2 regions of the Avibacterium volantium genome follow, and region 1 is predicted to be linked to the other one. Evidence: riboswitches for the same ligand, from Rfam matches in the RefSeq annotation. Region 1 holds a riboswitch; the other holds the start of a gene.
What was found. A riboswitch is a leader RNA that binds a small molecule or an ion and turns the genes downstream of it on or off. The one in region 1 is predicted to bind molybdenum cofactor.
Positions count from the first base shown of each region.

Region 2: it holds a riboswitch for molybdenum cofactor, as region 1 does, so the genes downstream of both, torA (trimethylamine-N-oxide reductase TorA) here and moaA (GTP 3',8-cyclase MoaA) in region 1, are expected to answer to the same signal.

Region 1 is NZ_LR134167.1:1,370,074-1,378,295, forward strand. It holds gene ELZ61_RS06645 (LysO family transporter) at 1-709, opposite strand, end outside; gene ELZ61_RS06650 (DUF2813 domain-containing protein) at 799-2,352, shown strand; gene moeB (molybdopterin-synthase adenylyltransferase MoeB) at 2,452-3,174, opposite strand; gene moeA (molybdopterin molybdotransferase MoeA) at 3,193-4,407, opposite strand; gene folE (GTP cyclohydrolase I FolE) at 4,562-5,218, shown strand; gene ELZ61_RS06670 (gluconeogenesis factor YvcK family protein) at 5,273-6,208, opposite strand; molybdenum cofactor riboswitch at 6,412-6,559, shown strand; gene moaA (GTP 3',8-cyclase MoaA) at 6,548-7,573, shown strand; gene moaC (cyclic pyranopterin monophosphate synthase MoaC) at 7,587-8,075, shown strand; gene moaD (molybdopterin synthase sulfur carrier subunit) at 8,068-8,222, shown strand, end outside.
Region 2 is NZ_LR134167.1:1,260,439-1,268,660, forward strand. It holds gene ELZ61_RS06120 (LuxR C-terminal-related transcriptional regulator) at 1-805, shown strand, start outside; gene ELZ61_RS06125 (NapC/NirT family cytochrome c) at 950-2,074, shown strand; molybdenum cofactor riboswitch at 2,109-2,241, shown strand; gene torA (trimethylamine-N-oxide reductase TorA) at 2,323-4,794, shown strand; gene ELZ61_RS06135 (YcgL domain-containing protein) at 4,957-5,232, opposite strand; gene ELZ61_RS06140 (DedA family protein) at 5,244-5,849, opposite strand; gene rplY (50S ribosomal protein L25) at 6,082-6,369, shown strand; partial or broken gene ELZ61_RS06150 (IS3 family transposase) at 6,439-7,767, opposite strand; gene ELZ61_RS06155 (TonB-dependent receptor) at 7,854-8,222, opposite strand, start outside.

The DNA of each region.
Region 1 (8,222 bases):
AGCTGACAATTTCCCGTGAAAGATCGTTAAAAAACGCAATGCTGCCAAAAACAGGCCCCCAAGCATCATTAATCACCACGCTGGAAAGGGAATACCAGCCAAAGCCCGACGCAATGGCTAGGCCTTGTGTAACAGGTAAATCCAGCACATAAGCGGAAATAATCCCACCTAATAATGAAGTGAGAATAAAAACAAGCCCTGTATAAAGCCCACGCTTATTGAAGATGACTTCACGCAATGCAATGCCGTTATTACGCAGCTGAATGCCGACAAAAAAGATCAACAGCACTAAGGCATAAGTGCTTGTACTAAAAGGAAAAGCAAGCCATTCTTTGGTCAAAATCCCTACCACAAAACCGATCAACACCATTGAGCAAAGTTTGGCGCTGTCTAATAATAATCGCCCGCGCGAGGGTAAATCTTTGCCTAAATGGTTAAGTGGCTGTGGGCGCAGTTTGTCATACAGTATTAAGCCGAGAATATTGCAACCCTGAATGATTAAAGCAAAAGTGAAAGCAGAAATACCAATTAACGGTAAGGTGTTGGCAAGATCGTTCAAATGACCTAAAGACACGCCCATAATGAATAAAATCACATAGAGCAGCAGCATCACAATTTGATTTATACGCTGCAAAAGTGCGGTGTTTTTTGTCTTAAAAAAATACCCCAAACACATTGGGCCAAGGACGATAAGTAACCCTTCAAACACAGTTTTTTCCTTAAAATGATGAAATTATTGTGCTATTTTACGCAAGTGAACTGAAAATACCAAGTAAACCAAGGATAGAAGGAGCGGTGATGTATTTGCGTCAATTAGATATTGTAGGATTTCGTGGCATAAACCGTCTTTCATTTACCTTACAACCGAATATGGTGTTGATTGGTGAAAATGCCTGGGGGAAATCCAGTTTATTGGCGGCGTTGAGCTTAATTTTTAATGATGAGAAACGTCTTTATCAATTCCAAGCAACGGATTTTTATCAGGACGAAAATAATGCGTTTACGGCGAAAGAAATCACTCTTTTCTTTACCTTTAGCGTTCACCGTGAAGCCAAATCCTTAACGCATTTTCCTTATCAGCAACTGGCCATTTTTGATGATGAACCCTATGCCAAAATTTATTTTCAGATTACAGGAGAAATGCAAGGGGCAGAGATTATCACCACCTACCATTTTTTAGATGGCGAAGGGAATGTACTTAAGCTGGAAAATCCTGAGCAAATGGCAATGGCGTTAATTGCACAGCACCCCGTTTACCGTTTTCGTGATGCAAGGTTGAATTCATCAGTCAAGCATCAACATTTTTCAGCGTTGCCCTTGTTAGATGATCCTAAAGTCAATCGTGAAATTCAATCCACACTGCACTTGCTGCAACATTATTTTCTCAATCGTGCGATGGCGGCAGAATTAATGCAAGATACCACCGCACTTTGGAACGATGTGAAATCTCTTTGCCTAAAATTGCGTGAAAAACAGCATCATTCATTGCGCCATATTTTATTCCAACAATTAACCCAATTATTTGTTTCCGCCGATGAATTACGAGATTTTCACAGCTTGCGGCCGATTATTTTATTTGAAGATCCCGATGCCCGCCTGCACCCAAGAATGGTGGCGATTATTTGGGAGTTGGTCAGTTATTTGCCGATCCAACGTATCACCACCACGAATTCCGTAGAATTACTTTCACAAATCCCTTTACAGTCGATTTGTCGTTTAGTAAGAAACGCAGAGCGTACCCAAGCCTTTCAGCTTTCACATCAATTAAATAAAGAAGAATTACGTCGTTTGAGCTTTCATATTCGACATAATCGTAGCCTTGCATTATTTTCTCGAATGTGGCTGTTGGTGGAGGGCGAAACGGAAGTTTGGATTTTAACTGAATTGGCTGAATTGCTTGGCATTGATCTTGAGATGGAAGGCATCAGGATCGTGGAATTTGCCCAGTGTGGCTTGCGCCCTTTAATTCATTATGCCAAAGCAATGGGGATTGAGTGGTATGTGCTGACTGATGGCGATGAAGCTGGCAAAAAATATTCAGCAACAGCGAAAAGTCTGCTCAATGATAAGGAGCAGCCAGCAACGCGGCTTACTTATTTGCCGAAAAAAGACATTGAGCATTTTTTCTATTATGCTGGTTTTGAACAAACTTTTATACGATTGGCGCGTTGGCAAGATCATTCGCAGAAATATTTAGTTCATCGCATCATTCAACGTGCTATACAACGCACATCAAAGCCCGATCTTGCGGTGGCGTTATCCAATGAGATAAAACAGCGTGGGGTTGCGTCCATTCCGCGTTTGTTTAAACAGCTTTTCACGCGCGTGCTAATTTTAGCGCGTTCATCTTAAGAAATCGTCTAAGCTCGAACAAGCGAAGCGATAGAGAAAAATGACAGAAAAAAGAAAAAATAAGCGGCAATTAATGCCGCTTTATTTCGCTGATTTAGGCTAAACGGGGATTTTAATTTCCCGAATTTTCATTGTGAAACCGTCAATGAGCAATAATCGTCCACATAAATTCTCACCTATTTTCAACCGCACTTTGATTGCTTCAAGGGCTTGCATTGAGCCGACAATGCCCACCATTGGGGCAAGCACGCCTGTTTCCACACAGCTTAATGGCGCATTGCCGAAAAGCTGGCTAAGCTGGCGGTAGGTGGGTGTATTTTCTTCATAAGTGAACACGGAAATTTGCCCTTCCATACGGATTGCCGCACCAGAAATCAGTGGCGTTTTGCTTTGCTCACAACAACGATCTAGCTGATTGCGCGTTTCCACATTATCGGTACAATCTAGCACCACATCAACGTCTTGCAATAATGCGAGTAGAGCATCATCATCTAATTGTTGATTGATGGCTTCAAGCTCAACGTGCGGATTTAAACGCTGTAAACTGAGATTGGCGGATTCCACTTTGGGCATTGCCAGACGGCTATCATCGTGCAACACTTGGCGCTGTAAGTTAGACAAAGAAACGGTATCAAAATCCACTAAAATTAATTTGCCAATGCCTGCCACGGCTAAATATTGGCTCGCCGCACAGCCTAAACCGCCCAAGCCCATTATCAGCATTGTGCTTTCTTTCAGCGTTTCTTGCCCGTCAAAATCAATGGCTTTCAGCACAATTTGGCGATTGTAACGCAGTTCTTCTTCAGCAGTGAGTTCGATCATAATCAGCCTAATAATTCATTAATCCAATAATTCATTGAAAGGTTCAATAGTAACCATTTCACCCGCTTGCACGTTGCCACGTTCTGCTTCTAATACAATAAAACAGTTGCTTTCAATGAAAGCACTAAAGAGATGAGAACCTTGGAAACCCACGGCTTTTACTTCAAGTTGCCCTTGTGCATTGACCCAATAAAAACCACGTTGGAAATCTTTGCGACCCACGCCTTTTTTCAGATTTTCACTTGCGATTGCCTTAAGCTGTTGTGGTGCTTGCCATTGGCTATAACCACTGAGCTTGGCAATGGCAGGCTGCACTAATTGATAAAAGGTAACCAAAGCAGACACAGGATTGCCCGGCAAGCCGCAGAACCACGCCTTTTCTAATTTACCAAACGCAAAAGGTTTCCCCGGTTTCATTGCAATTTTCCAGAAATTAACCGTCCCTAGTTTTTCTAAAATCGTCTTGGTGAAATCCGCTTCACCCACTGACACGCCACCGCTGGTGATCACTAAATCCGCTTGTTCTTGCGCTTGCAAAAAGGCTTTTTCAAATAGCGCTTCATCATCAGGCAGTATGCCGAAGTCTAAAATTTCGCAAGGCAATTTTTCCAATAATAATTTCACAGTAAAGCGATTGGTATCGTAAATTTTACCGCTGCTCAATGGCTCGCCAACAGGAACTAATTCATCGCCAGTGGATAAAATCGCCACTTTCAAACGTGGAAATACAGGCACTTCAGCAATGCCTAAGGAAGCAAGCAACGGCAAGGAAAGTGCGGTGAGTTTTTCACCTGTTTTTAGCACTACGTCCCCTTGTTTAACATCTTCACCTGCTCGGCGAATATTTTGCCCTAATTTTGGCATTTCGTTGAAAGTAACCGTACCGTCTTCGTTAAGTTGCACATTTTCTTGCATCACCACCGCGTCTGCGCCAGCTGGGATCATCGCGCCAGTCATAATTCGCACCGCACTTTGTGGCAACCATTCGCCATTAAAAGGATTGCCTGCAAAAGCTTTGCCAGCCACGCTGAGTGTGCGTGATTGGGCAAGATCTGCAAGACGCACCGCGTAGCCGTCCATCGCAGAATTATCAAAAGATGGCACATTAATCGGAGAGATAATATCCGCCGCACAAATGCGCTGGCTGGCTTGCGAAAGCGGCAAAGTTTCCGTTTGTTGCGGCGCAGGAAGCTGTGCCAACATTTCATTCAAAGCTTGTTCAATGCTTAACATAAATTGTCCTTTTTCAATCAAGAATTGCATTCTATTCTACAAGAAAGTGCGGTGATTTTTATAGAAATTTTCATACTGAACCGCTATCTTTCTCATTTTATTATTGTTTTATTGTCTGATAGAATAGCCCAATTTGAAATTTGGAGAGTAGTGAATGAACAAGATTTCCCCAGAGGCGGAGAAAGTCCGTCAGGCATTGGTGAGTAAAGGGATTGAAACCCCAATGGTGGATATGCAACTGACAAAATCACAGCGCCGTGAAGGCATTGAGCAGCATATGCGTGAAGTGATGAAGTTGATCGGTCTAGATTTGCGAGATGATAGCCTTGAGGAAACGCCAGTTCGTTTGGCGAAAATGTTTGTTGATGAAATTTTTAGTGGGCTAGATTATGCCAACTTCCCCAAAATCACCAATATTGAAAATCGAATGAAAGTCAGCGAAATGGTGTTGGTGAATGATGTTACACTCACCAGCACTTGTGAACATCATTTCGTTACCATTGATGGTAAGGTTTCAGTTGCGTATTATCCGAAAAAATGGGTAATCGGGTTATCCAAAATCAATCGTGTGGTAGCGTTTTTTGCCCAACGTCCACAGGTGCAAGAGCGCTTAACTGAACAGATTTTATTGGCTTTCCAAACGATTTTAGAAACAGAAGATGTGGCGGTTTATGTAAAAGCCACCCATTTTTGTGTGAAATGCCGTGGAATTAAAGATACAAATAGTTACACGGTAACCTCTGCATTTGGTGGGGTATTCCTTGACGATCGTGAAACTAGGAAAGAATTTTTAACACTTATAAATAAATAATCTAATCAATAGGTTATATGAAAAAATAGGGCTGAATTTAGCCCTATTTTTTATTTACTTATCCAGCTCTTCAATCAAATCATCAATCGCTTTACATAATAAAGTGCGATCGTGGCGGTAGCTGATGTCGTCAGCACGCAGACGTCTGGCAATAATTTTTAACTGCGGATCGCTATTTTCTGGCATTAAACCGTTTTGTACGATCGCGCCATCAATAATCTTTTTCCCAACGGTTTCGTTAATCCAATTTATTCGATCTTGTAAAGAAAGTGCTGCGGACGGGCTATGTTCAACCCCAAGATTGTCGATGAAAATCTTCTTCGCTTGGCTGTTTTTTAATGCTTCGATAATTTCGGGGAGCAAAATTGGTGGCATTATGCTGGTGAGAAAACTGCCTGGGCCAAATAAAATCACTTCAGCTTGTTGAATAGCGCAAATGGCTTCAGGCGTGGCGCTGACAAGGGGAACAAGGAAAATGGAGTTAGGTAGTTCGCTCAGCTCATCAATTTCCACTTCACCTACCACGCTAGAGCCTGAAGGCAAGGACGCGGCAAGATGCACTGCACTTTCTGACATCGGCACAATAAAAGATTTTACGTGCAATAAATCACGGATTAAGTTTACCCCTTCGGTGGGGCGAATTTGCATATTTTCTAAGGCTTTTAGCATTAAATTGCCAAGATTATGCCCTGCGAGTTCTCCACTATTGGCAGAAAAACGGTATTCAAACAGTGCAGAAGCGGTGCTAGGTTCAGTGATAATTTGGTTAAGACAATTGCGTAAATCACCCCACGCAATGCCACCTTGTTGTTTCCGAATTCTGCCTGTGGAACTACCGTTGTCAGTGGTGGTAACAATGCCCGTTAAGCGTTCTTTCATAAAACTGAGCGCAGACATCACGCGGCCAAGTCCGTGTCCGCCGCCAATAGCTACAATGTGATTTATCTTATCTAAATTTTCGTGCCGACTGTGCGGTGTTAAATCACTCATTGTTTTTCCTTTAAAATGTGAGCGTTATAAGAGAATTAGGGGTAAGTATAAACAAATTTGTTTAAAAGTGCGGTAGAAATTTTGTGAATTTTCGTTATATAGCATTTTATACAATTGATTTATAAGTAAAATATGGCATTTTTTTGATATAGATCCCATTCTAGGTATGGCTAAATTGTTGTTAAGCCCTTAGAATAGGGAAAATTTTCGCATAACTCCGAGCTTGTTCACCTACGTTTTGTTGATTGCAAAATACGGTGGCAATGCCAGCAATGCATTTTGTATTGCTCAGGGATACGTTGGAAACGGCTTATCCTCTCCATTTTAGAAAGGTGTCTAATGCAAAGCATTCCTATACAAATTCCTGTAAAACAGGTGGGGGAAACGCGTCTTATTGATGGGTTTGCCCGCCAATATTATTATTTGCGACTGTCCATTACGGATATGTGCAATTTTCGTTGTAACTATTGTTTACCCAATGGTTACCAGCCTGAGCCAAACAAACCTAGCTTTCTTACGCAGAATGAAATTATCCGTTTGGTGCGAGCCTTTAGTCATCTTGGTACAGAAAAGATCCGTATCACGGGCGGCGAGCCAACCTTGCGCAAGGATTTTCTTTCTATTGTTGAAAATATTCAGCAAATTGAAGGCATCAAGCAAATTGCCTTGACCACCAATGGTTATCGTATGGCAAAAGAGGTAGCGGCTTGGCGAAACGCGGGGATTACTTCCATTAACGTCAGCGTAGATAGCCTTGATCCCAAAATGTTTCAACGCATTACGGGCATTGATAAATTTGCCGACATAATGCAAGGCATTGAACGGGCTTTTGACGTGGGTTATGAAAAGGTAAAAGTGAATGCCGTGTTGATGAAAAAACTGAACGATCACGAATTTGAGGCATTCCTTGCGTGGATCAAACACCGCCCGATCCAAATGCGTTTTATTGAATTAATGCAAACGGGCGAAATGGATCAATTTTTTCAGCAATATCATCTTTCGGGGCAAATCCTCGCGGATAAACTGTTGTCAGCGGGTTGGCAGCTTCAAACTCGTTCTTATTTAGACGGCCCTGCCAAAGTGTTTAAACACCCTGATTATCAAGGGGAAATCGGCTTGATAATGCCTTATGAGAAAAATTTCTGTGCCAGTTGTAATCGTCTGCGTGTTTCAGCAAAGGGTAAATTACATCTTTGTTTATTTGGTGAAGAAGGTATTGAACTGCGCGATTTGTTACAAGCGGATAATCAGAAATCTCTTTTAGAATCACGCATTTTCTCTGCGTTACAGGGTAAGCGAGAACATCATTTTTTACATCAAGGCGACAGTGGCGTGCGAAATCACCTCGCCAGCATTGGCGGTTAATAAAGGAACAATTATGACTAAATTTACTCATATCAATAACAACGGCGAAGCCAATATGGTGGACGTTTCCGCCAAGCAAGACACGGTGCGAGAAGCCCGAGCGGAAGCCTTGGTTTCAATGTCCGAAGCCACGTTGCAAATGATTTTATCGGGGCAACATCACAAAGGTGATGTGTTCGCCACCGCCCGTATTGCGGGTATTCAAGCGGCAAAACGCACGTGGGATTTAATCCCCCTTTGCCACCCTTTATTGCTCTCAAAGGTGGAAGTGTCTTTGATCGCTTTGCCCGAGAGCAATCAAGTTCGCATTGAAAGTCTGTGCAAATTAACGGGCAAAACGGGCGTGGAAATGGAAGCGCTTACCGCTGCAAGTGTGGCTGCCTTAACGATTTATGATATGTGCAAGGCAGTGCAGAAAGATATTGTGATTGAGCATATTCGTCTTTTAGAAAAGTGCGGTGGAAAATCTGGCCATTTTTTAGCAGGAAAACAAAATGATTAAAGTATTATTTTTTGCCCAAACGCGAGAGCTTATTGGGGTTGATGAAATTGAAATCTCGGGCCAATTTACCAATGCAGAAGCACTACGCCAACATTTGAGCGCCAAAGGGGATAAGTGGGCGTTGGCGTTAGATAAAGAAAAGCTTTT
Region 2 (8,222 bases), 110 kb from region 1:
TATTTTTCAGGCGTGTGCCAGCGATATTAACTATGGGGCAGGGGTTGCACGTTTTATTCGAGCTTATCAATTCCATTATCCGCAAGTGATGAAAAATAAAAGGATTTTAGTGATTACAGTTAAATGGCAAAAAATCAATATAGGTATTGAAAATCTTATCTCTCAATTACGTCAGGAACATTGGCAGGTCGATGTTTTGACATTAGAAAAATCTCCACAAGTTTTTGATTATGCGATGAAACAAGTGTGCTATTTTGATCCCACTTTAATCGTGTTTGCTTCTTATTTTGCGGAAGATATTTTGCAATTTTATCAATCTTTTATCCAAAATCCGATTAACGCGATTATTTATAGTATTTACGCACCTTCGGTATTTTTACCGCAAGAACAACAGTGTGAGGGCGTATTGTGGGCAAGTACCACAGGGCTGAGTATGACTTATGCAGGACGCAAATTTTGCCAAGATTATCAACGATTTTTTGATCATCAACCCAGTTATTCACAAGCGAGTGTCGCTTATGATCAAATTCAAATTCTTGCCAATGTTTGGCGACATAGCACTTCCCCAAGGGCGTTTAAAGAAGTCATTAATGGCATTCGTTCCTTAGCTTATACAGGGGTAAATGGCACTTACTATTTTGGTGGAGAAGTGCAAGCAGGGCTGACTTATCCTGATAACACCCAAGATCTTTCTATTAGCCAACCTCATTTACTTTTTCAGATTCAACAAGGAAAAAGCACGGTGATAGCACCTGACGTTTTTGCTGAATCTGTCTTTAAGTTGCCTCATTGGTTTCGGATTTAGTTCCTTTCTTTTGCGATAAATCAAACTTTCTAATACTTATTAGGTAAATACGTAACTTTACGTATTGAGATCCCCTATTCTAAATTTATAATCCCAACCATTATTTCTACCTATTTTGATGTATCTGTTTGATGTGGGGGAGCTATGGCGAAATTGAATAAGAAATTTGTATTAGGTGGTTTGTTTGGCATGTTGCTTGGTGTGGGCGTGTTTGCGGGAACGCAATATGCAATGAAAGCCACCAGCAGCACTGAATTTTGTGTGAGCTGCCATTCTATGGAAATTCCAAAGGAAGAATGGGAAGGAAGCGTACATTTTTCTAATCGCAAAGGTATTCGTGCGGAATGTGCAGATTGTCATATTCCGCAAGATTCCGCATTTCATTATGTGAAAACCAAGGTGATGGCGTTAAAAGATGTGTGGAATACTGTTGTGGTCGATAAATTGCCAGATCAAGAAGCCTATGAAACTCATCGTTTAGCAATGGCGAAACAGGTTTGGGCGGAGATGAAAGAAAACGATTCGGCTACTTGTAAAAGTTGTCATAGTGCTGAAGCAATGGTGCTTTCAGAGCAATCAGAAGCCGCGCAGAAAATGCATAAAATAGCACAGGAAACCAATCAAACGTGCATTGATTGCCATAAAGGCATTGTACATTTTATGCCTGAAATGGACGTTGATAACCAAGAAGCCAGTGGTGAGTTAAGTAAACACGGTGGGGAGTTTAGCCCACAGGATAAAACCTTATATAGCCTCGCGATGAGTAATGTCAATATTGCTGATGGAGGCAGTATTCGCCTAATGCCTTATGCGGAATTAACCGATTGGAAAGCTTCGGGTGATCAAGTTTCAGCGACGATCACAGGCTGGCAGCAAGCCGGGGCGGAAAGCATTCTTTATATGGATTTAGGTAAACGCATTATGGTGGCGTTATTGGAAGATGTGCCGCAAGATAAAATGCAGGTGCTACGTTCTGTTTATGATGAAGTTACCGCTTCCGATTGGAAGGAAGTCCGTTTGCAAATTAATGCACCGAAATCTATTTTAACGGCAAATTTGACCGCACTTAATCAATTTGGTCACAATTTGAATGAAACCTATTGTAGCGGTTGCCACGCCGCAATTGGGGCAGATCATTACACCGCGAATCAATGGATTGGTGTGGTGAACTCAATGAAAAATCGTACATCAATGTCAGCAGATGATGTCCGCACACTCACCATTTATTTACAACGTAATAGTAAGGATAAAGTGGGCGCATCACATTAATAGTTTCCATTTGGAATATCGCTAAAATTATTTAGCACTGGTTTGACACCGAGCTTGTGATCCTAAGTCGAAAGATATGGAAGCAATGCCTGCAACTTGATTGCACAATGGTATGGTTAGAAATGATTATGCCACTCGTTTTAGAAAGGTGTCGTAAGTTAAACTCATAGCATTTTATAAGTGCGGTGCAAATTTTCAGAATTTTCCCCAGATATAAAATGCCGTGGAAAGTCATACTGAGGTGAACAATGAAAAAACAAGACAACATTAATGCAAGTCGCCGTGATTTCATTAAACATTCTTCATTAGGTCTTGCAGGAACATCTTTATCAGGTGGGGTAGTAGGATCGTTGGTATCTTCTAAAGCAGTGGCGGCAGAACAAAGTACGGTGGTTACTGCGGCACACTGGGGGCCTTTAGGCGTAGTTGTGGAAGACGGTAAAGTGGTGAAGTCAGGCCCTGCGATTCCCGCACCTTTAACCAATGAATTGCAATCTGTGGTTGCCGATCAGCTTTATAGCGAAACCCGTGTTAAATATCCAATGGTGCGTAAAGGCTATTTAGAAGGTAATAAAGATACCAGCTTGCGTGGACGTGATGAATGGGTGCGCGTATCTTGGGAGCAGGCGTTTGATCTTGTGGCAAAAGAGATAAAACGGGTGAGAGATAGCTATGGTGCAACAGGGATCTATGCTGGCTCTTATGGCTGGTACAGCTCAGGCTCACTACACGCAGCACGTACCTTGCTACATCGTTACCTTAACGTAACGGGTGGTTTTGTTGGCTCAAAAGGGGATTATTCTACCGGGGCTGCACAAGTGATTATGCCGCACGTTTTAGGCACAATTGAAGTTTATGAGCAACAAACCAGCTGGGAAACCATTTTAGAAAGTTCAGAGATTGTTGTGTTATGGTCGGCAAATCCACTCACAACCTTACGCATTGCGTGGACATCTACGGATCAAGAGGGCTTAGCCTATTTCAAAAAATTAAAAGAGAGCGGCAAACGCATTATCTGTATTGATCCTGTGCGTAGCGAAAGTTGCGAATTTTTAGGTGCTGAGTGGATCCCGATTAATACAGCAACTGACGTGCCACTAATGCTAGGGATTGCACATACCTTAGTGAGCGAAGACAAGCACGACAAAGCCTTCTTGAAAAAATACACCTCAGGCTACGATAAATTTGAAGAATATTTATTAGGCAAAACAGATGGGCAGCCAAAAGATGCCACTTGGGCAAGCAAATTAACTGGCGTACCAGTAGAGGTGATTAAGCAACTTGCCAATGATTTTGTGACTAAACGCACAATGTTAATGGGCGGTTGGGGAATGCAACGCCAACGCCACGGTGAGCAAAGCCACTGGATGATGGTCACGCTAGCTTCTATGCTTGGACAAATTGGTTTACCGGGCGGCGGCTTCGGCTTTAGTTATCACTATGCCAATGGTGGTGTGCCAACTGCAACAGGCGGAATTTTAGGTTCGATCACCGCAAATCCAGCCGTACAAGCAGGGGAAAAAACGTGGCTTGATGAAACATCTAAAATGGCATTTCCTGTGGCACGGGTGGCAGATGCTTTACTTAACCCCGGCAAAACGATTCAATATAATGGCACGGAAATTACCTATCCCGATATTAAATTAGTTTATTGGGCAGGTGGTAATCCATTTGTACATCATCAAGATACCAATACCTTAGTGAAAGCCTTCCATAAGCCAGATACCTTTATTGTGAATGAAGTAAACTGGACTCCAACGGCACGAATGGCTGATATTGTATTGCCTGTAACCACAAGTTATGAGCGTAACGACTTAACAATGTCAGGCGATTATTCAATGATGAATATCTACCCAATGAAACAAGTTGTGCCACCGCAATTTGAAGCGAAAAGTGATTATGACATCTTCACCGAATTAGCCAAGCGTGCTGGTGTGGAAGAACAATTCACCGAAAATAAATCGGAAATGGATTGGTTAAAAGGTTTCTACCAAACGGCATTTGATGCGGCACGTAAAAACCGTGTATTAATGCCTAAATTCGAGAAATTCTGGGAAGAAAATAAACCGATTACTTTCAAAGCCAATGAAAAAGCGAAAAAATGGGTGCGTTATGAAGAGTTCCGCAATGATCCGTTGTTGAATCCATTGGGTACACCATCAGGTAAAATTGAAATTTATTCTGATGTGGTAGCCAAAATGAATTATGACGATTGCAAAGGCTATCCAAGCTGGATGGAACCGGCAGAATTTGCTGGCAACACCACAGCAGAAGCACCTTTAGCTTTAGTTACGCCACACCCATATTATCGTTTGCACAGCCAGCTTGCACATACTTCATTACGTCAAAAATATGCCGTGAATGATCGCGAGCCAGTGTTGATTCATAAAGATGATGCGGCAACGCGTGGTATTGTTGATGGTGATATTGTGCGAATTTTCAATTCTCGCGGACAAGTGCTTGCCGGGGCTGTGGTTACTGATGGCATTATCAAAGGCACGGTCGCCTTGCACGAAGGGGCTTGGTATGATCCTGCGAATCTTGGACAATCGGATAAACCATTGTGTAAAAATGGCTGCCCGAATGTGCTTACTCGCGATGAAGGCACGTCAAAACTTGCACAGGGTAACTCGCCAAATACTTGTATCGTACAAGTAGAAAAATTCACTGGCGAAGCACCAGCCGTAACGGTGTTTAAACAACCGAAACAATCGGCGTAATTCCCCGGTAAACATAAAAAATCATTGAAAAGTGCGGTGGTTTTTGGTGAATTTTTTTAGATTAGCCACAATGTTCTAGTCGTTATAACCTAAACTGGATCGTATCGTTTTGCTAATCTTCCAGAAAAATAAAACTCAGTGATGAGCTGAGTTTTATGCCGACTAATGAAGAGCGGTACTTTTTTTATGAATTTCCAACAAATTTTCTTCTTTTTTTGGCATTTGTAGATAAAAGCCTTGTTGTTGGATTTTTTCTAGCACTTCTTGGTTATCTGCGTTGACGAGCGATTTTTCACCTTTAAGATTAAATAGCATCACAAAAATAGGCGTGCCGAAACTGTCGCGCAGGGTTTCGGGAATTGGGGAAAAATCATCGCGTTTGGCAATGTATAAATACATTCCTTCTTTTTTCTTACTTTTATAAATAGCGCAGAGCATAAGGCTTCCTATTATCCAGCTTGTTTATTTTTGCGTGATTTTTTCCATTTCCACAATACAATCAGGGCCACTACGCCGATAATGGCGTAAATAACGAATTGCCCCTTGTGGATTTGCTCATTCAACCAATCTAAATTACTTGCGCCAAAATGCCCTAAATAAACCCAAATTGGCACAGAAATTATGGCAGCCAAAAAATCAATCAGCACAAAACGGACAAAACTTACACGGCGGGTAATCCCTGAAACCATATAAATTGGCGCTCTTAAGCCGGGGAGAAAACGGGCGGTGAAAAGGACGCGATTACCATATTTATCAAATTGCGAACGCACCATTTGTAAGCGTTTTAAGGTAAGCATTTTGCGAATTGGGCGGAAACGCAAGATTTTTACCCCATAAGCGCGGCCTAACCAATACATCGTGCTGTCGCCGATTAACACCCCCAACATACTCACCACTAACATAATATGCGGATTGGTATAGCCTAAGCCAGAAATGACGCCGCCTGACACAAGGGTAATATCTTCAGGAATTGGCACGCCGAAACCACAGATGATCAAAACAAACAAAACAGCAAAGTAGCCGTAGTCAGTAAAAAAGTTGATTAAAAATTCCATATCAAATCCGCATTTAATTTGCCAGAATGGTTAAGTTCAAAATGCTGATTATTGTAACTTTTTTTGCGAAAATAGCCATTAAAAATATGGCAATAAGCAGATTTCTATTTGCCTTAAGGTCGGGCATTGATTATAATCTGCGGTCTCAAAGATTTCTTTGAGCTTGATTTTGTGAAATCGCTGGGTCGCCTGCGATTTTTTCGATTAACTTTTTATTAAAGAGAATACAATTATGTCATTCAAATTTAACGCTGAAGTGCGTACAGCGCAAGGTAAGGGTGCGAGCCGCCGCCTGCGTCATAATGGTCAAATTCCTGCAATCGTTTATGGTGGGAATGCAGAACCTGTTTCAATCATCTTAAACCACGATGAATTAAACAACGCTCAAGTACACGATTCTTTCTATTCAGACGTGATCACTTTAGTGATTGATGGTAAAGAAGTGGCTGTGAAAGTACAAGCAATGCAACGCCACCCATTCAAACCAAAATTAGTTCACATCGACTTCAAACGCGTTTAATTTTGCGTTGAATAAAAAAGCACCTTTTTGATCTGCCCCCAAAAAGTTAGACTATATTCTAATTTAATTTTAATTCAAGGACTGAGTTCTGTATTCCACAGGGCTTAGTCCTTTGAGCTTCACTTGAATACGCTCATTGTTGTAGTAATGAATGTACTCGTGAATCACTTTTTCAAGCTGTTCAAAGGTTTTAAACCGCTTGCCAAAGTAACATTCCGTCTTCAATCGCCCGAAAAAGCTTTCCATCGCACCATTATCAAGGCAATTGCCTTTTCTCGACATACTTTGCGTAATACCGTGTTTTTTCAATATCTCCTGATAACCCATCATTTGATACTGCCACCCTTGGTCGGAATGCAGTATCGGTTTTTCCCCCCGCTAATCGGTTCACCGCTTGGGTCAACATTCTGGTTATCTGCTCAAAATTCGGACTTCTCGCCACATCATAAGCAATAATTTCGTTATTAAACAAGTCTTTAATCGGCGATAAATACACTTTGCCTTCCGCACATTTGAACTCGGTGATATCCGTTACCCACTTCTCATTCGGCATCGTTGCCGTAAAATCCCGTTGCAACAGATTATCGGCAGTGTGTCCCACTTTGCCTTGGTAAGAACAATATTTTTTCTGCTTACTTTTTCCTTTTAACCCCAAACGTTGCATTATCGCTTGCACCCTTTTGTGGTTGATAATCAAGTATTTCCTTAATTCCAAGGTAATTCGACGATAACCATAATTTTCGTCATTTTTGCGATAAATTTCCTCTATTTTCTGTGAAATCGCTACATTTTTATCCGACTTTGGCTTGAGATGATAAAAGAACGAACTGCGTGCCAATCCGATTAGCCTGAGTAACAATTCCAACGGGAAATGCGAGCGTAAGGCATTTACGATGACGGCTTTTTCTGCATTTTTTGTTGGTTGAGTTCCTGCAACTTTTTTAGCATTGCATTCTCCGCTTCTAATTCCAAAATTCGGTAACGCAAGCGTTCTTCTTCTGTTTTGGGCGTTGGTGGCATTTTAGGTGAGTTGAGTTTCATACTTGGACGACCTTTAGGTTTGAGTAATAACCCATCTATACCTTGTTTTTCAAAGCGTTGCAACCATTGACTAATTATCCCTGAACTGGGGATATCAAAGCGAAAGCAGGCGGCTTCAGCGGAGCACTGGCCTTTTTTGATAGCTTGAATAACCTTTAATTTAAACTCAACAGAATAATATCGTTTTTTACCTAACACAGCTAATCCATTGATTCCATTATGATTAAATTTCGCAATCCAACGTGCTAACGTTCTTTGGGGAAGCTGAAAATACTGGCGAGTAAGCGAACGGTTTTTTCCATTTTGATGATAAAAGTCGAGCACTTGTTGTTTGAAACGTTGAGTATATTTAGTCATAAAAAATCTGCACCTTAATCAGTTGGTTGTTTAGTCCAACTTTTGGGGTGCAGATCATTTTAAGGTGCTTTTTTGTTATCTCTATTTTAGAACGCATATTCAATTTTCGCCCAATAAGTGCGAGGCATTCCCATCAAAGCAAAACTGCGATCATATTTTCCGCGTTGTACTTGCCAATAATGTTTATTGAATAGATTTTCTATCCCAACACGCAGAATAAGATCTTGGTTTTGGCGAATTTGGAAACGATATTTCGCGCCAAGATCCACTGTGGTATAAGATGGGAACTCATAGGTTTTTGCGTAATTTTGGTAGGATTTTCCATAATATTGCACCGCACTACTTAATAACAGATTTGGTGCGAAACTTGGCTCCCATTCTACGGCTGCTTTGGCAATAATGCGTGGGCTTGCCACTTGAGCGCCATTGATGATTTCTCCTGCATAGCTTGAGAA